DNA from 3 places in the Bacillus sp. CPT56D-587-MTF genome. Region 1 is predicted to be linked to each of the others. Evidence: a T-box and tRNA genes for the amino acid it is inferred to sense, from the RefSeq annotation. Region 1 holds a T-box; the other regions hold tRNA genes.
What was found. A T-box is a leader RNA that pairs with one kind of tRNA and senses whether it is charged. The one in region 1 lies ahead of tyrS (tyrosine--tRNA ligase), so its partner is inferred to be a tRNA-Tyr.

Region 1 (7,525 bases):
AGAAATCATGAAAATTGCCTTTGAAATGTACGAAGATTTTAAGCGAAAATTAATTCCTATTTATTCATAATTTAAAAAGCTACCGAAGACACCAAAACAGTTACTTCGAGTAGCTTTTATTTATATATATTAAAGTTATTTATTTTCCTCTTTTTGAACATATACATAAGCATCTTTCTGCTCTTTATGTATATCAACCTTCGAATTCTCTGCAAGTTGACCCGCGTTTAGCAAAGAAAAAATAATCAAAGCTTCTAGTGACATTTCGTTTTACCACTCCTTTCTAATTGTTATACGTTTATCATACCGCTTACATGTGATTTCCGTATGAACTCGAAAAGGAGATTAAAACAAAAAAGCTTTGAGGAATTTCCTCAAAGCTTTTTATTTATTAGTAACGAATTAAGAAATATTTCTTCTTACCGCGGCGAATGATTGTGAATTTACCTTCGATGCGGTCGTTTTCTGTTACAACGTAGTCTAATGCTTGTGTACGCTCACCGTTTACGTAGATTGCGCCGTTCGTTACATCTTCACGTGCTTGACGTTTTGATGGAGAGATTTTGCTTTCTACAAGTAAGTCGATTAATACTGTATCTTCTGCAGTACGTTCTACAGATGGTACGTCTTTGAATCCTTGTTCGATTTCGCTTGCAGTTAGTTCTGCTACAGAACCGCTGAATAATGCAGCTGAAATTTTAATCGCTTGTTCTAATGCTTCTTCGCCGTGAACAAGTTTTGTCATTTCTGCACCTAATGCTTTTTGTGCTGCACGTTTTTCTGGCGCTTCAGCTACTTGCTTTTCAAGCTCAAGAATTTCTTCATGAGATAAGAATGTGAAGTATTTTAAGTATTTAACAACATCACGGTCATCTGTGTTAATCCAGAATTGGTAGAATTCATAAGGAGTTGTTTTCTCTGGGTCTAACCAAATTGCGCCGCCTTCTGTTTTACCAAACTTCGTACCGTCAGATTTAGTAACAAGTGGAATTGTTAAACCGAATGCTTTCGCATCTTCTTCTGATTTACGGATTAATTCAAGACCAGCTGTAATGTTACCCCATTGGTCACTACCACCGATTTGTAGACGGCAATTATGTTGTTGGTATAAGTTTAAGAAGTCGTATGATTGTAAAATCATGTAACTGAACTCAGTGAATGAAATACCAGTTTCTAAACGAGATGCTACTGTATCTTTTGCTAACATATAGTTTAAACCGAAGTTTTTACCGATATCGCGTAAGAATGAAATTACATCTAAGCTACCAAGCCAGTCGTAGTTGTTAGCCATCGTTGCTGGGTTGTCCACGTTTTCAAACTCTAAGAAGTTTGAAAGTTGGTTTTTAATGCTTTCTGTGTAGTAAGCAACTGTATCTTTCGTATTTAATGTACGCTCTGCTTTTTTACCACTTGGATCACCGATCATACCAGTACCACCGCCAACAAGTGCGATTGGTTGGTGACCAGCTAATTGGAAACGACGTAACATTAATACTGGTAACATATGACCAATGTGTAAGCTATCTGCTGTCGGGTCGAAACCACAGTATAATTTAACGCTTTCTTTTTCTAATAATTGCTCAAGGCCCTCAGCATCTGTTTGCTGATTAATTAGACCGCGAAATTCAAGATCTTGTAAAATACCCATATCCTACATACTCTCCTTTAAGTTCATTACTGGCGTGAAGGTTGAAAACATAAAAAAATCGCCCCTTCAAATAAGGGACGATTTTGATTATCGCGTTACCACCCTAGTTGCAAGCAAAAAAAAGCCTACCACCTTATTTACATAACGGCTTAGCACCGTCTTTTCCCTTTTGAATACAATTCAATCGAAAAAAGATGCTCTAGGGGCGTAATTCGCGATCATCTATGTGCTGATTTTCACCGGCCATCAGCTCTCTAAAACAGGGAAATGATCACTACTTCTCCCTTTCCACGCTCAATTATTCATATACTTTTCTTTATACCATCATTTATATAGGCGTGTCAAATAGAGGTCAGGTTTCCCTTCTTGTCAATCCTTTACAACGTCGCAAGAAGTAATTTATTAGACATATAAAAGCCTCCCTCATCTATTCTTTTATAACTGTATACAGACGAGGAAGGCACTTCGTTCAAATATTATTTTAGTTTTTTTATAATCTTTGCAGGATTCCCGCCAACTACTACATTATTAGGCACATCTTTCGTTACGACAGCACCAGATGCGATCACCGCATTGTCTCCAATTGTTACACCTGGATTAATAATTGCTCTTCCGCCAATCCATACGTTATCGCCAATTGTAACTGGTTTTCCGTATTCTGATCCGCTTATACGCTCTACTGGATCAAGCGGGTGCGTTGCTGTATAAATGTGAACACCTGGAGCTAACATACAGTTCACTCCGATTGTTACCGGGCATACGTCTAAAATCGTACAGTCAAAGTTCGCGTAAAAATTTTCACCGACATGAATGTTATAGCCGTAATCACATCTAAAAGAAGATTCAAGATGAATATTATCTCCTGTCGTTCCAAATAATTCTTTTACGATTTCGCTACGCTCTTTCAATTGTTCTTCTGGCGTATCATTTAATTTTCTCGTTAATATACGTGCTTGCTCTCTTTCTTGTACTAAAACTGGATCAGCCGGTATGTACATTTCTCCTAGTATCATCTTTTCCTTTTCTGTTTTCATCATACTATCCCCTTTAACTTATATATACAAGTTCATGATATCATAAAAAAGAAAGGCCTGAACATTTTTCGTTCAGACCTTTCCCTCTTAATCTTCCATCGTTGATAAGTCACCTGTTGGTAAATTCAGCTCCCACGCTTTTAATACGCGGCGCATAATTTTACCACTTCTCGTTTTCGGTAATTTATCTCTAAATTCAATTTGTCGTGGCGCTGCATGAGCTGCTAGGCCTTTCTTTACAAATTGACGAATTTCTTCTTTTAATTCATCAGATGGTTCGTATCCTGCTCGAAGTGCGATAAATGCTTTAATAATTTCGCCGCGCACCGGATCAGGAATACCAATTACACCAGCTTCTGCAACAGCAGCATGCTCGATTAATTTACTTTCTACTTCAAACGGACCAACGCGCTCACCTGACGTCATAATTACATCGTCGATACGTCCTTGGAACCAGAAGTATCCATCTTCATCCATATAGGCAGAGTCACCTGATACGTACCAATCTCCCGGCATGAAATAAGATTCATATTTTTGCTGGTTATTCCAGATCCCGCGCATCATAGATGGCCAACCTTTCGCAATTGCTAAGTTACCCATTGTGTAAGGAGGCACTTCATTTCCTTCATTATCAACAATCGCTGCTTTCACACCTGGAATTGGTTTACCCATTGAACCTGGACGGATTTCCATACAAGGGTAGTTACAAATTACTTGTCCACCTGTTTCTGTCATCCACCACGTATCATGAATACGAAGTCCAAATGCATTCATACCCCAGCGAATTACTTCTGGATTTAACGGCTCACCAACGCTTAATACGTGACGAACTTGTGATAAGTCATATTTTTTAATTGCGTCTTGTCCAGCTCCCATTAACATACGGAATGCTGTTGGTGCGCTGTACCAAACCGTCACACCGTAATCTTGCAGTGCTTCATACCAAGCTTCCGGACTAAAGCGTCCACCTAAAATAACATTTGACGCTCCAACTAACCACGGTGCGAAAATACCGTAAGCTGTTCCAGTTACCCAGCCCGGGTCAGCAGTACACCAATATACATCGTCTTCTTTTAAATCTAATACCCACTTCGCCGTTTGATAGTGCTGAACCATTGCGTTTTGCGCATGAAGCACACCTTTTGGCTTACCAGTAGAACCAGACGTGTAATGTAGAATCAAACCGTCTTCACGGCCTAACCATTCAATATGTAATTCTTTTGAAGCTTGTTCAAATAACGGATTGAACGCTACCGTTTTACCGCCTTCTTCTACATTATCTCCAACAAGGAAAACTGTTTTTAAAGCCGGTAAATCATTTAATGGTACGCGCTCTAATAATTCAGGCGTTGTAATTAACACCTTTGCTTCGCTATCTTCTAAGCGATCGCGAACTGCGCCTTCCATAAATGCTTCAAATAGCGGTCCAACAATTGCTCCTAATTTCACTGCACCTAAAAGTGCGAAATATAACTCTGGAGAACGTGGCATAAAAATAAAAACGCGATCGCCTTTTTCTACATCGCCATAATTCTTAAGGACGTTTCCTGCTTTATTAGAAAAATCCTTCATTTCCTTAAATGTATATTTCTCTTTTCGCGATCCATCTTGATAATAAAGAGCTACTTTATTCTTTCGATCGGATTTCGCATGCTTATCAATTGCCTCATACGCCATATTTACTCGGCCTGTTTCATTCCAAGTAAAGTTTTTATTAACCTCTTCCCAGTTAAAATTCGCGTATGCCTCATCATAATTCGGCAAATTATTTTCTCCTTTAATGACAGGAAGCGTTTCTACTTTCATACTTTACATCCCCCTCCTATGTATTCTATTATCTATTATAATGACATTATTTAAAATTTTCAGTATATTTGTTGATTTTTAGACAAATTTTTAATGACAAATTTCGATTCACATCGCATATATTATAAAGTACGATATTAATAGATTCACAAACCCTCAAGGTGGTGAGCAATACATTGATTCATAAAAAAATATATAATGCTAGAAACTTAAAAACAGCGAAAGGCACTTTAATTATTGAAGGTCCTGTCTCTACACATAACTTAGAAATGTATGAGTTTCATCCAGACTTAATTGCGTTTCGTCCTGCCGAGCAACAATATAAAGCAATTGTCGAAATTTCTAAATTACCAGAAGCTCGTCTCATTATTGCTAGACATGACCAAACAATTGTTGGATATGTTACATACTTGTATCCTGATCCACTTGAACGATGGTCAGAAGGAAAAATGGAAAACTTAATTGAGCTTGGGGCAATTGAAGTAGTCCCAGCCTTCCGCGGGAGTTCTGTCGGAAAGAACTTACTAGAGGTTTCTATGATGGACGATTATATGGAAGATTACATTATATTGACGACTGAATATTATTGGCACTGGGATTTGAAACAAACAGGATTGAATGTGTGGGAATACCGAAAAGTAATGGAGAAGATGATGAATGCTGGCGGGTTACAATGGATGGCTACAGACGATCCTGAAATTTGTTCACATCCTGCCAACTGTTTAATGGTCCGCATCGGTAAACGCGTTGATACGGATTCTATTCAAGCTTTTGATCGTCTACGTTTTCACAATCGTTTTATGTATTAATAAAGGGGGCAACTGGAATGATTGTAGAAGAAATTATGAATCAAAATGTAGTTACATTACATCCAAACGATACAATCGAAACAGCAATCCGAACGATACGCACGAAAGGCATTCGGCACATTCCAATTGTCGATCAAAATAATCACGTCGTAGGCATTATTTCTGATCGGGATGTAAGGGATGCAAGTCCGTCTATTCTAGATGAACAAGTTTCACTCGATATGCTACAGCAACCGCTCGAACTTATTATGAAACATCCTGTTATGACTTGCCATCCTCTCGATTTCGTTGAGGAAATTGCTACTTTATTTTTTGAAAATAAAATTGGCTGTCTTCCTGTTACAAAGGCCGGGAAGTTAGTTGGAATCATTTCTGAATCTACAGTATTACACACGTTAGTAAAATTAACAGGAGCACATCAACCAAGTTCGCAAATTGAAATTCAAGTAAAAAACGAACCTGGTATTCTTGGAAAAGTCGTTGCTATTTTTAGTGATTTACAAATAAATATCGTGAGCGTTCTCGTCTATCCAGCAAAAGATGAGAATGATAAAGTACTCGTTTTCCGCATTCAAACGATGAATCCTCTAAAAGTGATTGATGCACTTGAAGCAGAAGGCTACCGCGTATTATGGCCAAACATCATGGGGATGCAGGCATGAGTAGCGCGTTTATTTATTCGGATGACTTCCGGGGCTATTCATTTAGCCCTGATCATCCTTTTAACCAACTGCGCGTCACACTTACGTATGATTTATTACAAAAGGGCGGTTTCATCTCTCCCTCTCAAATCATCTCACCACGGACGGCTACAGATGAAGAAATCGCCTACGTTCATACAGAGGAGTACATAAATGCGGTAAAACGTGCTGGAGAAGGAAAGTTAGAAAAATCAATTGCAATGACATATGGACTCGGAACAGAAGATACACCGATGTTCCCAAATATGCACGAAGCAAGCGCATTGCTCGTTGGTGGTACATTAACAGCTGTCGATGCTGTTCTTTCCGGAAAAGTAAAACACGCACTTAATTTGGGCGGCGGCTTACATCACGGCTTTCGCGGCAAAGCATCTGGCTTTTGTATTTATAACGACAGTTCTATCGCAATGAAATATATTCAAAAGAAATACGGTTTACGCGTCTTATATATTGATACAGATGCTCATCACGGTGATGGCGTACAGTGGTCGTTTTATGATGACCCTAACGTATGCACCATTTCACTACATGAAACTGGTCGCTATTTATTTCCTGGAACTGGCGCTGTAAATGAACGCGGACAAGGTAATGGCTATAGTTATTCTTTTAACGTTCCACTCGATGCTTTTACAGAAGATGAATCGTTCTTAAAATCATATCGAACTGTTGTAAAAGAAGTTGCAGCGTACTTTAAACCGGATATTATTTTAACGCAAAATGGTGCTGACGCACATTATTATGACCCACTTACGCATCTTTGTGCGACAATGAATATTTACCGCGAAATACCGAAGCTCGCTCGTGAAATTGCTAATGAATATTGCGACGGTCGCTGGATCGCTGTCGGTGGCGGTGGCTATGATCACTGGCGCGTCGTTCCAAGAGCTTGGGCACTCATTTGGCTCGAAATGAACAACATCCAAAACATCTCAGGTTATCTCCCTCCAGAATGGATTGAAGCTTGGAAAGGACAAGCAGAAACAGAACTTCCCCTCACATGGGAAGATCCAGACAACATGTATAAACCTATCCCCCGTAAACCAGAAATTGAAGAAAAAAACGCATTAACTGTAGCGAAATCCCTTGAAATTATTCGGAATAATATGACAAAATCTTTATACTAAACGAAAAGGAGGCTCGTTTTTGAATAGCCTCCTTTTATTTAAAGCTTGCTATTATTGTCGTTTTCTGTCGGTAAGTCGATATATTTTAATAATCGCTAATGTATTTCGAGATGCGCCGATATATTTTCATTTCATAACAGCCTGGCCCAACTTTTATGAGAAAAGGTAGTGATATTATGTGGAAACGACAAATGATCCACACGAAACGTGGTACATTTGAACTCTTTACAAAAGGAGATGGCGAATCGCTTTGTATTACACATCACTATTCACAATTTAATGAAACTGGTGATTCCTTTGCGGATGTTTTTACTGCTACGCATCGTGTATTTCTCATTAATTTACGAGACGCTGGTAACTCGTTAAAAGCCAATTCAGAAAAAGAATTAAGCATGATTGAAAC
Region 2 (7,525 bases), 4.2 Mb from region 1:
CGCTCCATCCAATACCAGCACGCTCTGATACAGCTCGATCACTTAATTCACCTGTATCAACCATGGACTTCACTTCTATATCGGGAAGTTTTTCAATTAAATATGCCTCTAATTTTTTCAAACGATCTCGTAAAACAAGATGATAATCTTGTCCCCAAGAAGCACGACAAAAAATCCCACGGCGTTCTCCACGCTTACTTAATGGTGCATTTTTTAATTTTGAAGGATATGCTAAAGCAATCGCAATAATTGATTTAGCACCCGGTAATAACAGTTGCGGATTCGTTCTCTTCTCTATATCAGGCTCTTCAAATCCAGATTGATAATTTAATTGTTGTTGCTGGATTAAGCGCTGCTTTAATTCCTCAAAAGGAGAAGCGCTCGCAAAGCCTATTTTATCTATGCCAATTGTTTTACTATACGCAATTACATCTTGCTTTAATTGTTCAAAATCCACTCTTAATCGCCTCCTCAGATGAATCCACCCCTTATGTAACCACTCTATTGGTTAGTAATTCACGTTTGGAATACTATCATTTACTTCTATTTTCGCATGTAATTATATTTTTCAAACATTAAAAAACGCAATGCCTCGTTTATCTCGGAAACGAAACACTGCGTTGATCACAATTTATAGAAAAACTTTTAATAAAATTTGGAGCGGGTGAAGAGAATCGAACTCTCGACCAGAGCTTGGAAGGCTCTTGTTTTACCACTAAACTACACCCGCAAATATGAATTACATATAAGATATTAGAATAACTTATGTAAAATAGTATAGCATGTAAAAAAAGTAGAGGCAAGAATTTTATCGAAAAAAGTCGAAAAAGTGATGAGAGACCTCATCACTTTTTCAATTCTTTATCAATTGCCTTCTTCATACTATCAAAATCAGGATTTGCAAGATTTCCGTTTACATATACAGAAGGAGCACCTTGAACTTTTAATTTTTGAGCACGATCTGAATCTTTACTTACTTTTTCTTTAATGTCTTTACTGTGTAAATCTTTCTTAAATTGCTCTACATCAACTTTTGGAAGTTTCTCTTTCACAATGCTAAGAAGCAAATCTTCTGTAATCCATTCTTCCGTATCTTTCTTTTGATTTTGATAAATCTCATCATAGAAAATCCAGAATGAATCTTTATCTTGTTTATAAATTGCTTCACCAGCTGCTGCACCTAAATCTGAGTCTTTTCCGATAAATGGGAAGTTAATAAAGTATAACTGCACTTTGCCTTTATCAATATACTCTTCTTTTAATCGAGGTAATACTGTTACATCCCAAGTACGACAAGCAGGACATTTAAAGTCTCCAAATTCAACTACCTTAACTGGAGCATCATCTTTCCCTAAAGATTGTTGCGTAGAATAAGCAAACATCTCATTCCCTTTATCTTTTTTGTCATTTATGATGCTATACGCAATTGTTCCAATTACAATCAATACTGCGATAGAAAAAACTATACCAAGAGCCATGAGTTTATTTGATTTCATATACATTCCTCTTTAAATTCATATTCTGTATACAGCATTGTACACAATACACATAATATCAACACTTATATACGTCACGCAATGAACACGCTCACATAAATTACAAAAACACAATAATTGTGACGATATTGTGTCACAATTTGTCACAATTTATTCAAAAAAAGAAGCTCCTCTGTAGGAACTTCTCTTAACTTACTGCTTTTTTACGCGCGCTATTTAACATCGACTGCTCTATTTTTATATCATGACGAATTACCAATTTCTCACTAACTGCTTGAACATACTCATCATGGCTTATATAGCCTTCTTTCTCCATTAGTCTCAAAACGACATTACGTCTCTCTACTGCTTTATCATAATTTTGGGCAGGTGAGTAATAAGCAGGTGCTTTTACTACAGCAGCCATCATTGCACTTTCAGCCAACGTTAATTGGTTCACCTTTTTACCGAAGTAAAGGTTTGCTGCTTTTTCAATTCCCCATGCTCCTTCTCCATAATAAATATTACTTACATATAATTTTAATATTTCATCCTTCGTAAATGTGCGTTCAATTTTTTTCGTATAAAAAATCTCTTTCCACTTCCGAGAAAATGTACGTTCATTCGTTAAAAAGGCATTTTTAGATAGCTGCTGTGTAATTGTGCTTCCTCCTTGCACGACACCACCAGCCTTTATATTCTCAACAGAGGCCCTAATAATTGCTATATAATCTAAACCGTTATGATGATAAAATCTTTTATCTTCTGTCGCAATAAATGCATGTGTTAATGATTCTGGCACCTCTAACTTAGCCGGTACATGTAATTTACTAATATCACTTTTCTCAATCATTACATTTCCAATGAATAATAACGTACAACTTAACAATAATAATAATATAATGGCTTTATAAAAAAGTTTAGTCATTGGATTTAATGCAACTTTTTGATGATAGTTCACCCTAGATAATACTCGTTCTTTCATCTTGAACACCTCTTTTCCACACAGCATATAACTCTTACTTTAAGAATACATTGTTGTAAAAAAATATCCCATCGATTTCTCTTACACGTACCTTACATCATTGTAAGGTATAAAGTGAAACTTTAATCGGTCCTCATTAATCAAGCTTACTGCCTAGCAAATAGTGGGATAAAAAAGTATTGTATCACAGTCTTTTTTTATCTACTATTCATCTGAAATATTGAATATAGGTTATGTTAAAGTACGAATAACCAATAAAAGAGAAACCCTTAAGACTATTATATTTTCACTTTACACTTTAATTATATCATCTACAAATATATATACTTTTGACTATCTAGTAATCTAAATGTATATAACATATAGATTTATTATACAGAACAAACGTTCTCAAAATCAATACTAGTGCTACTATTATTTTGACCTTTTTCTTAAACAGTATACAAAAAAAGAGTAGTGATTCGAATGTATCTCAAATCGGCTACTCTTTTCTTTACAATCTTCCTATTAAATTATACGGCTGTACTTCCCACGTTTCATACGGAATAAAATGTGTTGCTCTCATTGCATCAAGCGTTCTGGATTTCATATGAGGACGCGTTATATACTCATCTATGTTCTCTTCATTTAAATCAACAAATTTAGCCTCTTGTATTTCTTCAGGTTGAATTTTTATTTCACCACTTATATATGCTACTTTAAAAACAACAGCTAGAATATGCATAGAAGTATTATAATAAACGCCTGTAATTCCGATAGGCTTCACCGTTAACCCTGTTTCCTCTTTTATTTCCCTACAGACAGCTTGATCGAGCGCTTCGCCTTCTTCTACCTGTCCTCCTGGCAACTCCCACGTATCAGCTCGCCAGTGCACTTTTGTTAATAACACTTCATTTTTTCCATTTGTTAAATAACCGGCTACAGCAACGATATGCTTTGGTGTCTTATGTTCCATATTAAGCCTCCTAGAGATAATGAATATTTTATATATCCCTATAATTATATTCCCTACCTACAACAAAATACCTTTAATACTTCATCACCTTAATTAACTTCATAAAAAAGACCCTATCCGCTAAGCGAAAAGGGTCATCTATCGTATTACTCTCCTAAGTCTACGTTGTGATAAACTTGTTGAACATCTTCTAAATCTTCTAATGCATCAACCATTTTCTCAAATTGTGCTTGAGCATCTTCAGGAAGTGTTACATCACTTTGTGCAAGCATTGTTAATTCTGCAACTGTAAACTCCTCAACGCCAGCACCTTTAAGTGCAGATTGTACTGCATGAAATTGATCTGGTTCAGCATACACGATAACAGAATCTTCTTCTTCTAGAATGTCACGTGCATCTACATCTGCTTCCATTAAAATTTCAAGAACTTCATCTGATGTTTTACCTTCAAGGCCGATAACAGCTGTCGCATCAAACATGTAAGCTACAGAACCGTTCACACCCATATTACCACTATTTTTGCTAAATGCAGCTCGTACATCTGCTGCAGTACGGTTTACGTTATTTGTAAGTGTATCTACAATAACCATAGCTCCATTTGGTCCGAATCCTTCATAACGAAGCTCGTCATAATTTTCTTCTGAACCGCCTTTTGCTTTTTCAACTGCACGATCAATAATTGTTCTTGGAACATTGTATGTTTTCGCACGCTCTAATACAACTCTTAGTGCTTGGTTTGATTCTGGATCTGGCTCGCCTTGTTTTGCTGCCACATAAATTTCACGCCCAAATTTCGCGTATATACGGCTTGTATTTGCATCTTTTGATGCTTTTTTGTCTTTAATATTGTTCCATTTACGGCCCATACTTTCCACTCTCTTTCCCGTTTTAAATCTACATAAAAATATTAATATGAAATATAATGTGTGTTCAACACATTTTTAAAAGAAATATAAAAAGTTCATTTTTGATTCATATTACAGACATAATATAAATCACTATCATTTTGTTCTTTCGACAAGTTATATTATACATGAATTCCTACGTTTATTACGAATTTTAGAAGCACATAGTATAATTTAACAAAAAGACTCTAACATTTCTGTTACAGTCTTTTTATATTGCCAATAAACATTTCCATATTATTCCCATAATTGTTTTCTATTGTTGTATAATAAAAATAGGAAAAAATTTGAAGAAAAGATGGAGGGTGAATTATGACACATTCCAAAGACAAAAAATCACATGCTTTTAAAGGAATAGGAGAGAAGTTAAACCCAACTATCTATCAAGTGAGATTCATGAAATTAGATGAACCAATTCGATTTGAGTCGTTTCCTGAATTAAAGGAATTAGGAGACTGGTTGAGTACTTCAACGCACATGTGGTCATGCCACTCAACTATGTACAAATACAACAGAGAAGAGTTTGAAAAGAAGTTCTTAGAAATTACGAAATTAACAGCTGATCATGTACTAATATCTACTGGTGGCGTCGGATTTAACTTCATGTCACCAGGTTGGAGAAATTCTCTATAAAATAATGAAATTATATAAAGGGATAAAAATTTATCCCTTTATTGTTTTGTAGCTTTCCCCAACTGTATCGCATGTACTAAATGAATAAGTTTACCTTAATCATTTATAACCATTTCACCAACACACCATTTTTGCTTATTTTATAGTATGATGAAAACATAAAAAGACTCTACACATTTGGTGTAGAGTCTTTTATTACGCCGTTCATGATACCGATGGTCGGGGTCGAACCGACACTCCCGAAGGAACACGATTTTGAGTCGTGCGCGTCTGCCAATTCCGCCACATCGGCACAAAAGAAAAGGCGGCAACCGGATTTGAACCGGTGATAAAGGTTTTGCAGACCTCTGCCTTACCACTTGGCTATGCCGCCATATTAAATTTTATTGGAGCGGAAGACGGGATTCGAACCCGCGACCCCAACCTTGGCAAGGTTGTATTCTAACACTGAACTACTTCCGCAAAAATGGCTGGGCTAGCTGGATTCGAACCAGCGCATGACGGAGTCAAAGTCCGTTGCCTTACCGCTTGGCTATAGCCCATCGAATTCTTACTTAATTATATGTAAGTATCCATTAGATTATTTGTAATTTTTAAAATAAAAATGGGGCGACTGATGGGAATCGAACCCACGAATGCCGGAGCCACAATCCGGTGCGTTAACCACTTCGCCACAACCGCCATGTTGTGTAAATATATTTGGCAGGGGCAGTAGGAATCGAACCCACACTGGAGGTTTTGGAGACCTCAGTTCTACCTTTAAACTATGCCCCTATGTAAATGGTGGAGGGGGGCAGATTCGAACTGCCGAACCCGAAGGAGCGGATTTACAGTCCGCCGCGTTTAGCCACTTCGCTACCCCTCCGAAACTTACATGGTGCCGGCTAGAGGACTTGAACCCCCAACCTACTGATTACAAGTCAGTTGCTCTACCAATTGAGCTAAGCCGGCGTATTTTATTAAAATAAATGGTGGCTCGGGACGGAATCGAACCGCCGACACGAGGATTTTCAGTCCTCTGCTCTACCGACTGAGCTACCGAGCCTTATTAAAATGGCGGTCCCGACCGGGGTCGAACCGGCGATCTCCTGCGTGACAGGCAGGCATGTTAACCACTACACCACGGGACCATTTGGTTGCGGGGACAGGATTTGAACCTGCGACCTTCGGGTTATGAGCCCGACGAGCTACCGTGCTGCTCCACCCCGCGATAATACTATTCATATAAAATTTATATGGTGGAGGATGACGGGATCGAACCGCCGACCCCCTGCTTGTAAGGCAGGTGCTCTCCCAGCTGAGCTAATCCTCCAAAGTGGTGACCCGTACGGGATTCGAACCCGTGTTACCGCCGTGAAAGGGCGGTGTCTTAACCACTTGACCAACGGGCCAAATATTATAAATCCTATGGCGGAGAGCAAGGGATTCGAACCCTTGATACGCTTGTGACGTATACACGATTTCCAATCGTGCTCCTTCGGCCAACTCGGACAGCTCTCCAATGGCTCCGCAGGTAGGAATCGAACCTACGACCGATCGGTTAACAGCCGATAGCTCTACCGCTGAGCTACTGCGGAATAATATTGCCTGGCAACGTCCTACTCTCACAGGGACAAGGTCCCAACTACCATCGGCGCTAGAGAGCTTAACTTCCGTGTTCGGTATGGGAACGGGTGTGACCTCTCTGCCATCATTACCAGACATTATTCTTTTGAGACAATCATTATTATAACTTATTTACTTTAAAAGTCAACAAGTTTTTTATGTTCTCTCAAAACTAGATAACATTGCTACATATTATATGGTTAAGTCCTCGATCTATTAGTATTCGTCAGCTCCACATGTCACCATGCTTCCACCTCGAACCTATCAACCTGATCATCTTTCAGGGATCTTACTAGCTTACGCTATGGGAAATCTCATCTTGAGGGGGGCTTCATGCTTAGATGCTTTCAGCACTTATCCCTTCCGCACATAGCTACCCAGCTATGCCCTTGGCAGAACAACTGGTACACCAGCGGTGCGTCCATCCCGGTCCTCTCGTACTAAGGACAGCTCCTCTCAAATTTCCTACGCCCACGACGGATAGGGACCGAACTGTCTCACGACGTTCTGAACCCAGCTCGCGTACCGCTTTAATGGGCGAACAGCCCAACCCTTGGGACCGACTACAGCCCCAGGATGCGATGAGCCGACATCGAGGTGCCAAACCTCCCCGTCGATGTGGACTCTTGGGGGAGATAAGCCTGTTATCCCCGGGGTAGCTTTTATCCGTTGAGCGATGGCCCTTCCATGCGGAACCACCGGATCACTAAGCCCGACTTTCGTCCCTGCTCGACTTGTAGGTCTCGCAGTCAAGCTCCCTTATGCCTTTGCACTCTACGAATGATTTCCAACCATTCTGAGGGAACCTTTGGGCGCCTCCGTTACACTTTAGGAGGCGACCGCCCCAGTCAAACTGCCCACCTGACACTGTCTCCCGGGTCGATAAGACCCGTAGGTTAGAATTTCAATACAGTCAGGGCGGTATCCCACCAGCGCCTCCACCGAAGCTAGCGCTCCGGTTTCAATG
Region 3 (7,525 bases), 730 kb from region 1:
TCTAGCGAGATAAAAGGTGCCTGTACCGCAAACCGACACAGGTAGGCGAGGAGAGAATCCTAAGGTGTGCGAGAGAACTCTGGTTAAGGAACTCGGCAAAATGACCCCGTAACTTCGGGAGAAGGGGTGCTTTCTTAACGGAAAGCCGCAGTGAATAGGCCCAAGCGACTGTTTAGCAAAAACACAGCTCTCTGCGAAGCCGTAAGGCGAAGTATAGGGGGTGACACCTGCCCGGTGCTGGAAGGTTAAGGAGAGGGGTTAGCGTAAGCGAAGCTCTGAACTGAAGCCCCAGTAAACGGCGGCCGTAACTATAACGGTCCTAAGGTAGCGAAATTCCTTGTCGGGTAAGTTCCGACCCGCACGAAAGGTGTAACGATTTGGGCACTGTCTCAACCAGAGACTCGGTGAAATTATAGTACCTGTGAAGATGCAGGTTACCCGCGACAGGACGGAAAGACCCCGTGGAGCTTTACTGTAGCCTGATATTGAATTTTGGTACAGTTTGTACAGGATAGGCGGGAGCCATTGAAACCGGAGCGCTAGCTTCGGTGGAGGCGCTGGTGGGATACCGCCCTGACTGTATTGAAATTCTAACCTACGGGTCTTATCGACCCGGGAGACAGTGTCAGGTGGGCAGTTTGACTGGGGCGGTCGCCTCCTAAAGTGTAACGGAGGCGCCCAAAGGTTCCCTCAGAATGGTTGGAAATCATTCGTAGAGTGCAAAGGCATAAGGGAGCTTGACTGCGAGACCTACAAGTCGAGCAGGGACGAAAGTCGGGCTTAGTGATCCGGTGGTTCCGCATGGAAGGGCCATCGCTCAACGGATAAAAGCTACCCCGGGGATAACAGGCTTATCTCCCCCAAGAGTCCACATCGACGGGGAGGTTTGGCACCTCGATGTCGGCTCATCGCATCCTGGGGCTGTAGTCGGTCCCAAGGGTTGGGCTGTTCGCCCATTAAAGCGGTACGCGAGCTGGGTTCAGAACGTCGTGAGACAGTTCGGTCCCTATCCGTCGTGGGCGTAGGAAATTTGAGAGGAGCTGTCCTTAGTACGAGAGGACCGGGATGGACGCACCGCTGGTGTACCAGTTGTTCTGCCAAGGGCATAGCTGGGTAGCTATGTGCGGAAGGGATAAGTGCTGAAAGCATCTAAGCATGAAGCCCCCCTCAAGATGAGATTTCCCATAGCGTAAGCTAGTAAGATCCCTGAAAGATGATCAGGTTGATAGGTTCGAGGTGGAAGCATGGTGACATGTGGAGCTGACGAATACTAATAGATCGAGGACTTAACCATATAATATGTAGCAAATGTTATCTAGTTTTGAAGGAATATATATTAAAATTTCTTCTTGACATTTCGAAAGAAATGTTTATAATGATAAAAGTCTGGTAATGATGGCAGAGAGGTCACACCCGTTCCCATACCGAACACGGAAGTTAAGCTCTCTAGCGCCGATGGTAGTTGGGACCTTGTCCCTGTGAGAGTAGGACGTTGCCAGGCTAATATTATTCCGCAGTAGCTCAGTGGTAGAGCTATCGGCTGTTAACCGATCGGTCGTAGGTTCGAGTCCTACCTGCGGAGCCATTATGCTTCCATAGCTCAGCTGGTAGAGCACTTCCATGGTAAGGAAGAGGTCACCGGTTCAAGCCCGGTTGGAAGCTTGGGAATAGGTTTAAAACTTTTTTGGCCCGTTGGTCAAGTGGTTAAGACACCGCCCTTTCACGGCGGTAACACGGGTTCGAATCCCGTACGGGTCACCACTTTTGGAGGATTAGCTCAGCTGGGAGAGCACCTGCCTTACAAGCAGGGGGTCGGCGGTTCGATCCCGTCATCCTCCACCATATATATTTAAAATGTCGGAGGGGTAGCGAAGTGGCTAAACGCGGCGGACTGTAAATCCGCTCCTTCGGGTTCGGCAGTTCGAATCTGCCCCCCTCCACCATTTTCTTTAAAATAACCTGAGAGGGTTTATTTTTTTGAAAAGATAACCATACTAGTAAATATTAATGGGCTATAGCCAAGCGGTAAGGCAACGGACTTTGACTCCGTCATGCGCTGGTTCGAATCCAGCTAGCCCAGCCATTTACGAGCCATTAGCTCAGTTGGTAGAGCATCTGACTTTTAATCAGAGGGTCGAAGGTTCGAGTCCTTCATGGCTCATCATTTTTGCGGAAGTAGTTCAGTGGTAGAATACAACCTTGCCAAGGTTGGGGTCGCGGGTTCGAATCCCGTCTTCCGCTTAATTAATAAGGGGCCTTAGCTCAGCTGGGAGAGCGCCTGCCTTGCACGCAGGAGGTCAGCGGTTCGATCCCGCTAGGCTCCATCTAAATAAAAAAGCTTATATCATACGATGTAAGCTTTTTTTGTGTTTAAAAAGACAACTTTTATACTTGTCGTTTAAAATGAAGAAAACGTAAAAATAAGGGATGGGGAGATAATTGTGAAAGTTGTTATTGCATCTGATTCATATAAAGAAAGCCTAAAAGCTATAGAAGTATGTGGAGCTATTGAAAGAGGTTTTAGAGCAATTTTTCCTAATGCAGAGTATGTGAAAATACCAATTGGAGATGGAGGAGAAGGGACGGTTGAATCACTTGTTGATGCTACAGGGGGGAGAATTATATCAATTAGTGTGACAGGACCGCTTAGAGAAGGTATACAAGCTTTTTATGGCATTTCTAAAGATAAAAAGACAGCGTTTATTGAAATGGCAGCAGCATCAGGATTACAGCACGTTCCAGTTGAAAAGCGCAACCCACTTATTACAACGACAAAAGGAACAGGAGAACTTATATTACATGCGCTAGATCAAGGAGTGGAGTACATAATTTTAGGACTTGGAGGAAGTGCTACAAATGATGGCGGGGCAGGTATGTTAGCGGCTTTAGGAGTAAGGTTTATAAATGGTAAGGGTGAAGTAATAGATCCATCTGGAGGCACATTACACTCGATTGTTACTATTGATTTTTCACGAATGGACCCACGCTTAAAGGGGGTAAAGATAGAAGCGGCATGTGATGTGGATAATCCATTAGTCGGAATGCAGGGAGCATCTTTCGTATTTGGGAGACAAAAGGGTGCAAATATAGAGATGATGAAAGAGCTAGATGAGAATTTACAACATTATGCGAATATGCTTAAACGATATGTATCTTTTGATGTATCTGAAATACCTGGTGCAGGGGCAGCGGGAGGAATGGGAGCGGCTGTTATTTCAGTGTTAAAGGGAGACTTGCGTAGGGGCATTGAAATTGTATTAGATTATACAAATTTCGATAAACATATAGAAGATGCACATCTTATTATAACTGGTGAAGGTAGAATAGATAAACAAACTGCATATGGAAAGGCTCCTGTGGGTGTTGCGGGGCGTGCAAAACGTTTTTCTGTGCCTGTAATTGCTATTGGAGGGTCTGTATCATCTGATTATTCAGCTGTGTACGAGAAAGGAATAGATGCGGTATTTAGTATCACAACGAGACCGATGACACTAGAAGAAGCATATAAAGTAGCAGAAGAAAATATTGAAATGACAACGAAGAATATTGCAACAGTATGGAAAATAGCATCAGAAAAACACTTCTAAATATAGGAGTGTTTTATTATTATTATTTAATAATAGTGATTGCGATTGTTTCATTAAGTTAACTTTATACATAGAATAGTCTTAAAATTTGGTTTTCAACGTGAATATAAGTGAATAAATTGTATATCCATACAGAAAAATGTCGAGTTGAGTCAGACTATATAAAAGATTTAAAATATTTAGTGAAGGCATAAAAGGGGGATACTATCTATGAAAAAAGAAATCTCAGTTATTGGAGTTCCAATGGATTTAGGACAGATGCGTCGTGGAGTTGATATGGGACCGAGCGCGATCCGTTATGCAGGGGTAATTGAAAGAATTGAAGAAATTGGATATGACGTTAAAGATATGGGAGATATATGTATAGAGAGAGAAAAAGAGATAGATGAAAATACAAAATTAAGAAACCTTACACAAGTTGCAACTGTATGTAATGAATTAGCAAGTAAGGTGGATCATATTATAGAAGAAGGTCGTTTTCCACTTGTATTAGGTGGTGACCATAGTATTGCTATCGGTACATTAGCTGGTGTAGCAAAACATTATAAAAACTTAGGCGTTATTTGGTATGATGCACACGGTGATTTAAATACAGAGGAAACTTCACCATCTGGAAATATTCATGGTATGTCACTTGCAGCAAGTTTAGGTTATGGACATTCTTCACTTGTAGATTTATACGGAGCATATCCAAAGGTGAAAAAAGAGAATGTCGTAATTATCGGTGCGCGTGCATTGGATGAAGGAGAAAAAGATTTCATTCGCAATGAAGGTATTAAAGTGTTCTCAATGCATGAAATTGATCGTATGGGGATGACGGCTGTGATGGAAGAAACAATCGCATATTTATCTCATACCGATGGTGTACACTTATCATTAGATTTAGATGGTCTTGATCCTCATGATGCACCAGGTGTTGGAACGCCTGTAATTGGCGGTCTATCTTATCGTGAAAGTCATTTGGCGATGGAAATGTTAGCAGAAGCTGATATTATCACATCTGCTGAATTTGTTGAGGTAAATACGATTTTAGATGAGAGAAATAGAACGGCAACAACAGCAGTTGCTTTAATGGGTTCTTTATTCGGTGAAAAACTAAAATAAATGTAAGAAAAGCAACTGAGAAGTTGCTTTTTTTATTTGAAAATAAGCGTATAATAATGATTTATATTATACTGTACAATAAAAATGTTTGACATCTTACCAATTTGAGCTAAAGGGGGTTGTTTGTAATTGTCGTTTGTTTCATGTATGGTATAATTAACTAGTTGTTGGAAATACATACAGATAGAGCATAAAACAATATTTCAATATATGGATAGAATTGCTCGTAAGTAGGAGGAAGGGATAGCATGCCTTTTGAAGATACGACCATTTTGAAATATCTTAGTACGGCATTAGATATTGCCATTGTATGGTTTATTATATATAAGCTAATTCTTATAATCCGAGGGACGAAAGCTGTTCAACTTTTAAAAGGGATTACAGTTATTATCGTCGTTAAGATGATCAGTATTTTCCTTGAATTGCGTACGCTATCTTGGCTAACTGAACAAGTATTAACGTGGGGATTTTTAGCCGTTATTATTATCTTTCAGCCAGAATTGCGAAGAGCACTTGAGCAGCTAGGGCGCGGGAGTTTATTTTCGCGTGTTGGAACGCATGAGGATGATGAACCTGAAATGGTTGCAACAGCGATAGCAAAAGCAACCGAATATATGGGGAAACGTAGAATTGGTGCATTAATTACTTTGTCAAAAGAGACCGGTATGGGTGATTATGTGGAAACGGGTATTCCGCTTAATGCAAACGTATCATCGGAATTACTTATTAATATTTTTATTCCAAATACACCTCTTCATGACGGAGCGGTAATTATGCAAGGAAGTACAATTAAAGCAGCAGCATGCTATCTTCCATTATCAGAAAGTCCGTTTATTTCTAAAGAATTAGGAACTAGACATCGTGCTGCAATGGGAGTTAGTGAAGTTACTGATAGTATTACAGTAGTTGTGTCTGAAGAAACTGGTCAAATTTCTTTAACGAAAAATGGTAAGTTGCATCGTGATTTGAAGACAGAACAGCTGAAAGATATGTTATTAGCTGAATTTAGTGGAAACGAAAAAACGACTTCTTCGTCTTTATGGAATTGGAGGAGAAAGCGTCATGGATAAGTTAATGGAGAATCATTGGTTTTTAAAAGGGATCTCATTACTATTGGCGTGTATGCTTTTTATGTCAGCGACGTTAACTGAAAAAAATACGACATCAGGTATATTACCTTTTGCAAATGATACGAAAGAAACATTAACTAATTATGCTATTAATCTTAAGTATGATGAGGAGAAATATATTGTAAGTGGTATTCCGGCAGAGGGCGTTAAAGTAAAATTAGAAGGCCCAAAAGCATCAGTTGCTACAGCAAAAGCAAAAAAACAATTTGACATACCGGTTGATTTGCGAGATAGTCCAAAAGGAACTTATGAGATTTCTTTAAAAACGAACGGGCTTCCAGATGATGTGAAAGGAACAGTTCAGCCATCAACAATTAAAGTTACTCTTCATGAAAAGGCGAGAAAATATGTTCATGTAGATCTGAAATTATCAAATGAGGATCAGATGCCAGCGGGGGCTACTCTAGAAAAATCAAGCCTTAAACCGGATACTGTTGAGGTAGTTGGGACGAAAGAAGAAATTGAAAGCATTTCCTCTGCCAAAGCGTATGTTGATTTAAAAGGTGTTAATAAAACTGTTACAAAAACGCCCGAAGTTACATTATACAATAAAGAAGGAAAACGTTTAAATGTAAGAACAAGTCCATCTAAGATTAGTGTAACGTTGAATGTGGCAACGCAAACTACAGCCAATAATACTGAAAAAACTGTTCCTGTAACGTATACGAAGAAGGGGAGTTTAGCAGAAGGATTGGCGGTTACAAATATCAGTGTTGAACCGAGAGAAGTAACGATAGCTGGTCCAAAAGATATTTTGGATAATATACAATCGCTAGAGGGGGTCGAAGTAGATCTTAGTCAATTGACAGAGTCTACAACATTCGATGCCTCTGTTTTATTACCCAAGGGTGTAACAAGTGCAAAACCGAATCAAGTGAAGGTTTCGGTGGGAGTGCAAAAAACAAAACAAACGAAAACAAAAACGATTGATGGTATCCCAATCCAGAAAAATGGACTGTCTAAAGATGTTACTGCTCAGCTACTTTCGCCGCAAGATGGAAAGATAAGTGTTGATATTTCAGGAGAAGCAAGTATAGTAGATAAAATAACAGCTGCTCAAATAACAGCGGTAATTAATCTGCAAAATGTATCCTCAGGGACGAAAGATATTTCCATTCAAGTGAGCGGTCCTGGTAATATTTCAATAGAGCCAAAACAAAAAAGTGCTAAAGTTACTATTGTGAAGAAAGAAAAACCAGATAAAGAAGTACAGGGTAATGGTCAACAACCGGATTCAAATACGGATCAAGAAAATCAAAATGAGAAACCAAAAAATCCTGAACCTGATTCAGAAAAAGAACAGGAAAAGAATCAAAACCAAAATCAAAATCAAGATAAAGATAAAGAAACGAGTCAAGAACCAACAGTAGATAATCAAAAAGAGCAAGAAAAAGGAGCGAATCATAATGGGTAAATATTTTGGTACAGATGGAGTACGCGGAGTTGCAAATAAGGAGTTAACACCTGAATTAGCTTTCAAAATTGGACGTTTTGGGGGTTATGTATTAACAAAAGATACAGATCGTCCAAAAGTAATTATCGGTCGTGATACACGTGTATCTGGTCATATGTTAGAAGGAGCTTTAGTAGCAGGTCTATTATCAACTGGAGCAGAAGTAATGCGCCTTGGCGTTATTTCTACACCGGGCGTTGCTTATTTAACAAAAGCACTAGATGCACAAGCGGGTGTTATGATTTCTGCAT

Region 2: it encodes a tRNA-Tyr, which carries the amino acid that the T-box ahead of tyrS (tyrosine--tRNA ligase) is inferred to sense. The anticodon was not compared.
Region 3: it encodes a tRNA-Tyr, which carries the amino acid that the T-box ahead of tyrS (tyrosine--tRNA ligase) is inferred to sense. The anticodon was not compared.

What each region holds. Positions count from the first base shown of each region.
Region 1 is NZ_JBYTEF010000001.1:4,296,848-4,304,372, forward strand. Features, by position in the region: gene AC3WVZ_RS22145 (hypothetical protein) at 1-70, shown strand, start outside; gene AC3WVZ_RS22150 (hypothetical protein) at 136-264, opposite strand; gene tyrS (tyrosine--tRNA ligase) at 392-1,648, opposite strand; T-box leader at 1,719-1,948, opposite strand; gene AC3WVZ_RS22160 (maltose acetyltransferase domain-containing protein) at 2,125-2,685, opposite strand; gene acsA (acetate--CoA ligase) at 2,770-4,488, opposite strand; gene acuA (acetoin utilization protein acetyltransferase AcuA) at 4,665-5,297, shown strand; gene AC3WVZ_RS22175 (acetoin utilization AcuB family protein) at 5,315-5,959, shown strand; gene acuC (acetoin utilization protein AcuC) at 5,956-7,122, shown strand; gene AC3WVZ_RS22185 (alpha/beta fold hydrolase) at 7,278-7,525, shown strand, end outside.
Region 2 is NZ_JBYTEF010000001.1:125,634-133,158, reverse strand. Features, by position in the region: gene queG (tRNA epoxyqueuosine(34) reductase QueG) at 1-457, opposite strand, end outside; tRNA gene AC3WVZ_RS00735 (tRNA-Gly) at 657-730, opposite strand; gene AC3WVZ_RS00730 (DsbA family protein) at 846-1,496, opposite strand; gene AC3WVZ_RS00725 (transglycosylase domain-containing protein) at 1,684-2,460, opposite strand; gene AC3WVZ_RS00720 (NUDIX hydrolase) at 2,954-3,415, opposite strand; gene AC3WVZ_RS00715 (YebC/PmpR family DNA-binding transcriptional regulator) at 3,562-4,281, opposite strand; gene AC3WVZ_RS00710 (DUF3884 family protein) at 4,633-4,953, shown strand; tRNA gene AC3WVZ_RS00705 (tRNA-Leu) at 5,164-5,245, opposite strand; tRNA gene AC3WVZ_RS00700 (tRNA-Cys) at 5,256-5,326, opposite strand; tRNA gene AC3WVZ_RS00695 (tRNA-Gly) at 5,341-5,415, opposite strand; tRNA gene AC3WVZ_RS00690 (tRNA-Gln) at 5,421-5,495, opposite strand; tRNA gene AC3WVZ_RS00685 (tRNA-His) at 5,559-5,634, opposite strand; tRNA gene AC3WVZ_RS00680 (tRNA-Trp) at 5,654-5,727, opposite strand; tRNA gene AC3WVZ_RS00675 (tRNA-Tyr) at 5,735-5,818, opposite strand; tRNA gene AC3WVZ_RS00670 (tRNA-Thr) at 5,829-5,904, opposite strand; tRNA gene AC3WVZ_RS00665 (tRNA-Phe) at 5,923-5,998, opposite strand; tRNA gene AC3WVZ_RS00660 (tRNA-Asp) at 6,008-6,083, opposite strand; tRNA gene AC3WVZ_RS00655 (tRNA-Met) at 6,087-6,163, opposite strand; tRNA gene AC3WVZ_RS00650 (tRNA-Val) at 6,190-6,265, opposite strand; tRNA gene AC3WVZ_RS00645 (tRNA-Glu) at 6,270-6,344, opposite strand; tRNA gene AC3WVZ_RS00640 (tRNA-Ser) at 6,362-6,453, opposite strand; tRNA gene AC3WVZ_RS00635 (tRNA-Asn) at 6,456-6,530, opposite strand; rRNA gene rrf (5S ribosomal RNA) at 6,539-6,654, opposite strand; rRNA gene AC3WVZ_RS00625 (23S ribosomal RNA) at 6,755-7,525, opposite strand, start outside.
Region 3 is NZ_JBYTEF010000001.1:5,024,640-5,032,164, reverse strand. Features, by position in the region: rRNA gene AC3WVZ_RS26115 (23S ribosomal RNA) at 1-1,294, shown strand, start outside; rRNA gene rrf (5S ribosomal RNA) at 1,386-1,501, shown strand; tRNA gene AC3WVZ_RS26105 (tRNA-Asn) at 1,511-1,585, shown strand; tRNA gene AC3WVZ_RS26100 (tRNA-Thr) at 1,590-1,662, shown strand; tRNA gene AC3WVZ_RS26095 (tRNA-Glu) at 1,687-1,761, shown strand; tRNA gene AC3WVZ_RS26090 (tRNA-Val) at 1,767-1,842, shown strand; tRNA gene AC3WVZ_RS26085 (tRNA-Tyr) at 1,860-1,943, shown strand; tRNA gene AC3WVZ_RS26080 (tRNA-Gln) at 2,009-2,083, shown strand; tRNA gene AC3WVZ_RS26075 (tRNA-Lys) at 2,089-2,161, shown strand; tRNA gene AC3WVZ_RS26070 (tRNA-Gly) at 2,170-2,241, shown strand; tRNA gene AC3WVZ_RS26065 (tRNA-Ala) at 2,252-2,324, shown strand; gene AC3WVZ_RS26060 (glycerate kinase) at 2,442-3,587, shown strand; gene rocF (arginase) at 3,798-4,691, shown strand; gene cdaA (diadenylate cyclase CdaA) at 4,940-5,761, shown strand; gene AC3WVZ_RS26045 (CdaR family protein) at 5,754-7,235, shown strand; gene glmM (phosphoglucosamine mutase) at 7,228-7,525, shown strand, end outside.